DNA from 2 places in the Ensifer sp. Root558 genome. Region 1 is predicted to be linked to the other one. Evidence: predicted binding sites of a transcription regulator. Region 1 holds the regulator's gene; the other holds the start of a gene.
What was found. Region 1 encodes LexA, which represses DNA repair genes until DNA is damaged. Its sites were predicted from a motif close to TGTTCNNNNTGTGTTCNG; they were not measured.
Positions count from the first base shown of each region.

Region 2: the regulator LexA is predicted to act here: its motif matches at 2,053-2,070, upstream of ASD63_RS15135 (DNA recombination protein RmuC).

Region 1 covers NZ_LMGC01000035.1:359,025-362,805, forward strand. Annotated here, with positions in the region: gene ASD63_RS28175 (hypothetical protein) at 146-439, shown strand; gene ASD63_RS28180 (thermonuclease family protein) at 651-1,385, shown strand; tRNA gene ASD63_RS28185 (tRNA-Cys) at 1,538-1,611, shown strand; gene ASD63_RS28190 (hypothetical protein) at 1,818-2,150, shown strand; gene lexA (transcriptional repressor LexA) at 2,239-2,961, opposite strand; gene ASD63_RS28200 (hypothetical protein) at 3,198-3,494, opposite strand.
Region 2 covers NZ_LMGC01000012.1:361,248-365,028, reverse strand. Annotated here, with positions in the region: gene truA (tRNA pseudouridine(38-40) synthase TruA) at 1-328, opposite strand, end outside; gene fmt (methionyl-tRNA formyltransferase) at 328-1,263, opposite strand; gene def (peptide deformylase) at 1,427-1,951, opposite strand; gene ASD63_RS15135 (DNA recombination protein RmuC) at 2,103-3,296, shown strand; gene ASD63_RS15130 (ribokinase) at 3,349-3,781, shown strand, end outside.

The DNA.
Region 1 (3,781 bases):
GTTGTGCTGTGCGCTTCAGAAGTGAGGCTGCTAATACGCATGCTTTTCTGATTTGCCAAGCGCTTTTTTCAAAAAAAATGACAAGTTCCGTTGCGAGGCTGTGGAGAAGTCCCCAATTGTGGGAAAACACGCCGGATAGGGAATGATGAATAAAAACAGGAAGCAGACGCATTTCGGCATTGATCCGCAAACACGACAGATCGTGCTGGGAAAATGGCGTATCGCGTTGCCCGACTCGCCCCTGCTGCGCATCCTGCTGGGTTCGCTGCTGGTGTTTTGTGGTTTTCTCGGTTTCTTGCCCGTGCTGGGCTTCTGGATGATACCGTTGGGCCTGATCGTGCTTTCCCACGACATTCCCTCGGTTCGCCGCCGCCGTCGTCGTCTGGCCGTCTGGTGGGCGCGCTGGCGCGGGAAGGCCAACTCGTCGAACGGCTCCTGAGGCGGACGCCGATTTAACGATCTTGTTGTCGAGGGCAGGGCGGTCGGCAGTTTTGGCCGTCCCGTAGCAATTCCGAATCTCTCAACAAGGGCCGTGGCCGCGCAGGCGAATGACCGGTTCCTGGCGGTCTTCCCCTCTGTTGGGGTGCCCTCGAAAACTTTTCGGCAACCCATCAAACGCATAATGCGGTCTCGAATCAGGATGGGGACCGATGGCCAAAGCCACTACGAAACGTCGACGCCGCAGTTCGGGCCGAAGCACCAGCAAACAGGGCGGCATGGCGCCGTGGTATCTGGCCGCAGCGCTCACCCTTGGCGGCGTCATGGCCTACGACCATCGCGCCGAGTTGCGGCACTGGCCGGTGGTTTCCGATGTCATGGCCTTTGCATCGCGATCGGAAACGAAGCCGAAGCCTCAGCGCGCGGTTCCTGAAGCGCAGGAGCGCGTTGCCCAGCAGGCGGATAGGCACAAACCGAATCCGAAGCCCAACCCGGCGACGAAGGTTGCCCTGGCCGCCCCGGTGCCGTCGGTGAATGTCGGCGTCACGCCGCCAACCCCTCTCGTGCGGCCGAATGAAGAGGTGAAGACGGCATCCATCCGTACCGATCAGTTCTATTTTTGCGGCATTCGCAACGACAACTGCGTGATCGATGGCGCGACCTTCGTCTTCCATGGCGAGACGATCCGCGTCGCCGATGTCGATGCGCCGCGAATCCGCCAGGCAAGCTGCGACAAGGAGCGTTCGCGCGGCTTCTACGCCAAGCAGCGCCTGCGCGAATTGCTGAATGCAGGCGACTTCAGGCTGATCTCGGCGGGAGGGCGATCAGATGCCAAGGCCGGCGAGAAACTGCGCCTGGTCACCCGCGGTGACCAATCTCTTGGACGTGTACTCGTTTCCGAGGGGCTCGTGCGGCCGTGGGAAGGGCGCCCGACGCCCTGGTGCTGAGATCAGCTGGGAGACGATCGGCGGACATCGTCGATCGTTCTGTGGAAAGTATCCGTCCTGCAAATCGACGGCGCGTTTTTCAGAAAATGCCTCTTGCGGTTTTTCTGCAATCATTCTAAATCCGCGCCAACGCTTGGTTATCCGAGCTGTGAGGCCTCGTGGCGGAGTGGTGACGCAGAGGACTGCAAATCCTTGTACCCCGGTTCAATTCCGGGCGAGGCCTCCAATAATCTCACCTCGTTAAATTTGGTTTGGCGTTCTGCCTTAGGGCAGCGCGGTAAAATTCGCGACACGTCCGCGCAAGCCACGTCGCCTATGCCTCCGTCGGATCTTATCGCTTCGGTGAATTCGGTAGAGGGGGAACGATGACTCCGCTGAGATCAACCGTATCGGTAGCGTCCGTCAACATTAAGAACGGAGGCAATGGCATCAATGAAAAAGAGACTGATCCTGACGGCGTTGGCGTGTTTTGCGGCGACCGCTATGGAGGCGCGCGCGGACGACCTGGTTTTCCAGCTGAAGAACAACACCGGCGCGGTACTGACGAATTTCTATACGTCGCCGGTCGGCGTCAATGAATGGGAAGACGATGTTTTCGGTCGGCAGGTCCTGAACCCCGGCGAGAGCATGGAGATCACCATTGCCGACGGGCGGGACGTCTGCAAATACGACATGCGATTCGAATTCGAGGAAGGCTCGGCCCTCGATACGACCGAGGACACGCAGGATCTCTGCGAACTCGGCGAATACACGATCCACGAATAAGCGATCTGGATTTCAGGTCGCCTTAAACGGAAAGAGCCTCGCCACTTTCAGTGGCGAGGCTCTTTTGATTCGGCGTTCTGCCTGGAATTCAATGGTAGCGGCGGATCAGCCCGACGAGCTTGCCCTGGATCTTCACGCGATCCGGTCCGAAAATGCGCGTCTCGTAGGCGGGGTTGGCCGCTTCGAGCGCAATCGACGCGCCCTTGCGACGGAAGCGCTTCAGCGTCGCTTCCTCGTCGTCCACGAGCGCCACGATGATGTCGCCGGGATTGGCCGAGTTGCCGTTGCGGATGATCACCGTGTCGCCATCGAAGATGCCGGCCTCGATCATCGAATCGCCCTTTACTTCGAGGGCGTAATGCTCGCCGCTGCCGATCATGTCGAGCGGAACGGTAATGTCATGGGTGTTGTTCTGGATCGCCGAGATCGGCACGCCGGCAGCGATGCGCCCCATCACCGGGACGGAAACAGACGTGCTTTCGGCGACCGGCGCCGGCTTCGGCGTGGCAGGAGCGGCGGCCGGCGGCTTTCCGAGGCTGCCCTCGATCACGCTCGGCGAGAAGCCCCTGCGCGGCTGTTGCTGGCCGGCGGCGTAGGCTTCCGGAAGCTTGATGACTTCGAGCGCGCGCGCCCGGTTCGGCAACCGGCGAATGAACCCGCGTTCTTCGAGCGCCGTGATCAAACGGTGAATGCCGGACTTCGACGCAAGGTCGAGCGCATCCTTCATTTCATCGAAAGACGGCGGTACGCCCGACTCCTTCATGCGTTCGTGGATGAACAGAAGCAATTCCTGTTGCTTGCGGGTCAGCATGGCACGTCGCTCCAGAGGCGTGAAACAAATCAAGAACAGACACTATCTGTTCCATATGTGTTCCGCAAGTGCCTAAAATTCCGTGAATTCAGGCAATTGGCTGCTTCTGTGGGGGGCGATTGGTCACTTTTGCGGGAGCGGGGCGGTTTTCGGCGACGGTTGCGTCCCAAAACAGCGCCGGGCAGGTCAATCGCGCGCGTGATTCGAACGAATCGCGGCTCTCTTCGCGGAGAGACTTAAGTCGCTTGCGAGGCCGAGCAGGCGTCTTCGAACTCCTTCACCGTTTCGGCGCTGTTGTCTTCCGGAAGCACTGCGTCGGCCGCATCGGTCGCAACGGGCGTATCGCCGTCATAAACGAAGGACTGGATGTAGAAGGCGAGCGCGCCCTTCCAAACATTGCGTCCATCGATCTGATGGCACGGCACGGCCCGTTCGAAATCGGTCTGGAGTTCATCCACCGTCGCGGCACTGAGCTTGACGTCAGGCATATTGGGCGATGCGACTATCGAAGCGAGAAGCAGGGCGGCAAGCACGGTGATCGTCCACTTGATGAAGGGGTGGGACTACGGGTTGGTAAACGATGTGAACCGCGCTTTCGTTCCGAAGTCCAGCAAGCATGGCGATCACTCTGCCATGTTCAACAGCTCTTTGCCCGCAGGCTGTGGCTGATTTGCGCCAGCCGCTCGATCTCAACCTCGTCTCGGCCGTTCTTCATGGACCGGCGCGGAGAATGCATCGGAGCTGCCAGCTTTCGCATCGGGCCTGGGGCGCGCAAAAATCCCTGCGGGGAAGGGCCTTCACCGTCTCGACAGGCCTCTAA
Region 2 (3,781 bases), on a different contig from region 1:
GCAGCGCCGAGAAGCGCGCGTCGAATTCCTCGGACACTTCCTCGGCCTCGAGAATCGCCACCCGCTCGCCCGCAAGCCCCAGATGGGCATTTAGCGCGTTGCGCAGCGTGTAGGGCTTCCACGGACGCGTGAGATCCGCATGCATGACCTGGCCACTGGCGTGCACACCGGAATCGGTGCGGCCGGCGCCGCGGATCGACACGGTCTCTCCGGTCAGCGACAGGATCGCCTTTTCGATCGCCCCTTGGACGGACTCTCCGTTGTCCTGCCGCTGCCAGCCGACATAGTCCGAGCCGTCATATTCGACGGTCAGCTTGAACCGCGGCATCAGCCGAGCCTCGTGCCGGGCGCAACCGGCGTTCCGCGCAGGAAGTCGGCCGCACCCAACGCCTTGCCGCCGGCGCGCTGCAGGCGGGTGAGCCGAACGGCGCCCTCGGCGCAGGCAATCGTCAGATTATCGTCGAGCACCGTGCCGGCCTCGGCCTCGCCGGAAGCGGGCTCCGAGTTCAGAACCTTGATGCGCTCCGGCCTGCCGGCGATCTCAAGTTCGAACCAGGCGCCCGGAAATGGCGACAGGCCGCGGATATGGTCGTGGACCTCGCGGGCGGGACGGGCGAAATCGATGCGGGTTTCCGTTTTGCTGATCTTCTGGGCGTAGACGACGCCGTCCTCGGCCTGGACCGTCAGCGGCAGATCGTCGGCCTCGAGTTTTGCCATCGCTTCCCGCATCAGACTGGCGCCGACCTGCATCAGGCGATCGTGCAATTCGCCCCCGGTCATCGTCTCGCCGATCTGAACCGTCTTGGTGAGGGCGACCGGGCCGGTATCGAGCCCCTTTTCCATCTTCATCACCATCATGCCGGTCTCGTGGTCGCCGGCCATGATCGCGCGCTGGATGGGGGCTGCACCGCGCCAGCGCGGCAGCAGCGAGGCGTGGCCGTTGTAGCAGCCGAGCTTGGTGCCGGTGAGGATGGCCTCGGGCAGAAGCAGGCCATAGGCGACGACGACGGCGACGTCGGCGTCGAAATCACGGAAGGTCTGGCGGTCCGCCTCGTCCTTGAAGTTGACCGGCGTCAGCACCGGAATACCCAGCAGTTCGGCCGCCTGGTGCACCGGCGATTTCTGCAGATCGAGCCCGCGGCGGCCACCCGGCCGCGGCGGCTGGGTATAGGCGGCGACGATCTGATGGCCCGCCTCGGCAAGTGCCGCCAGTGTCGGCACCGAAAATTCCGGTGTGCCCATGAAGATGATGCGAAGCGACAAGGCGGTAACTCCGTCCTTTCAGATCACTTCATGCGGGGAAACGGCGAAATGATCTCATTCTCTAAAAACAGGACAATTCCAAGAAAGCCGTTTCACGCTCTTCCTGGAATGTTCAATGGGTTCCCGCCTTCAAAATTTCGCGTGATCTTCCGCGATCGAAGGCTCAGATCGCCTTTGCGCCGCGCGTCTTGGCAGCCTTGGTGAACTTGCGGATCACCATGTCGCGCTTGAGCTTGGAGATGTGGTCGATGAACAACACGCCGTTCAGGTGGTCGATCTCGTGCTGCAGGCAGGTGGCGAGCAGGCCTTCGGCCTCGATCGTCTGTTCCTTGCCGTCGCGGTCGAGGTGCTTGACGGTGATGACAGCGGGGCGCTCGACCTCGGCGTAGTAGTCCGGGATCGACAGGCAGCCTTCCTCGTAAACCGAATAGGTGTCGGACGAAGCGACGATCTCGGGGTTGATGAAGACAAGTGGCGTCTTCTCGTCGCCCTCTTTCGAAACGTCGAGCACCAGCATGCGCCTGGCGACACCGATCTGGATCGCGGCAAGGCCGATGCCGGGGGCATCGTACATGGTTTCGAGCATGTCATCGGCCAGACGGCGGACGTCCGCGTCGACGGTTTCGATCGGCGTTGAAACCTGGCGAAGCACAGGATCGGGAAGGATGATAAGCGGCTTGATGGTCATGATGCTCCCATAGCCGATCTTTCCATCGACGCGCAAGGAAATTGCCTTGCCACCTGCGGCACCCGCTCGTCCCTCGTCGGGCGTTAACCGCCGCGCACATATGTTCTTGTTTTGATCTACACTTCGCGAGAGAATCTGTTAGGTTTGGCGCATGGAACCCGCGCCCCTTCCCTTCGCCCAGCCGTTGTTTTTCATCGGCACCCTGCCGATTACCCTGGGCCATCTGACGATTGCCGCCGGCCTTGTGCTGGCTGTTGCCGGCCTGATGGCGCTCTCGCGCCGGCGCAATCCCCGCGACGACGAGCGGCAGGAACAGATGGCAATGCTGCTGGCAGCACAGACGGAGATGCAAGGGCGGGTCGCGGCCATGGCCGAGGTGTTCGGCGCCCGGCAGGCGGAGCTCAACCAGACACTCAGCCAGCGCATCGACGGCATGACCCATCGCATCGGCGCCTCGATCAGCGAGCAGACCAAGGCGACACACGAGAACCTGCGCCGGCTGCAGGAACGCCTCGCGGTCATCGACACGGCCCAGAACAACATCCAGTCGCTCGCCAAGGACATGGCCGGACTTCAGGCGATTCTATCGAACAAGCAGACGCGCGGCGCCTTCGGCCAGTCGCGCATGGAAGCGATTATCGCCGACGGGCTGCCGATGGGTGCCTTCGAATTCCAGGCGACGCTGTCGAACGGGGTGCGGCCCGACTGCACCATCCGCATGCCGAACGGCCAGCCGCCGCTGGTCATCGACGCCAAATTTCCGCTCGAAGCCTGGAACGCGATGCGGGATGCTCCGACCCCGGAGCGGCGCCAGCAGATCGCCCAACTCTTTCGCCGCGACATGGAAACGCACGTGCGCGACATCGCCGGCAAGTATCTGATCCCAGGTGAAACGCAGGATACCGCCTTCCTCTTCGTACCCTCGGAATCGATCTTTGCGGAGATCCACGAGCATTTCGAAGCGATCGTGCAGAAGGCGCACCGCCAGCGGATCGTCATCGTCTCGCCCTCCCTGCTGCTGTTGTCGATCCAGGTGATCCAGGCGATCCTCAAGGATGCACGCATGCGCGAGCAGGCGCACCTGATCCAGGGCGAAGTCGCGCGGCTGATGGAGGATCTCGACCGTCTCGACGAGCGCGTGCGCAAGCTGCAGGGCCATTTCGCCATGAGCCAGAAGGATGTCGAGGACATCCTCGTTTCCTCCAGCAAGCTCACCCGCCGCGGGGCCAAGATCGAGGCCCTAGAGCTGCAAGCGGAAGGCGGCACACGGGACGCGGACGAACCACGTGCCGCGGTCGACAATCGGGTCGGGCAATTGCGCCTGCGGGTGGTTGACGAGGACTGAGGCTGTCGGGCACTCTCCGGCCCAATTCGCAAAGCCGACAGGATAGTTTCACATGATTACTGTTTTTGGGTCCATCAACATGGATCTGATCGCCACCACCGCGCGCCTTCCGAAGCCCGGCGAAACCGTCGCCGGCACCAGCTTTTCGACCGCCGCCGGCGGCAAGGGCGCAAACCAGGCGCTGGCCGCACGACGTGCCGGCGCGACGGTGCAGATGGCAGGCGCGGTAGGAAAGGACAGCTTTGCCGACGGCGCGCTCGAACTGTTGAAGGGTGCAGGCACCGACCTGTCGTTGACCAAGACGGTCAGCGAGCCGACCGGCACCGCCCATATCCTCGTCGGCGGTGACGGCGAAAATGTCATCGTCGTCGTCGCCAGCGCCAATGCGACGGTCGATGAAGCCGATGCGGTGAAGGCCGTCGACGGCATGAAGCCCAGCGATACCTTGATGCTGCAGCTCGAAATTCCGGCCGCTTCGGTCGAGA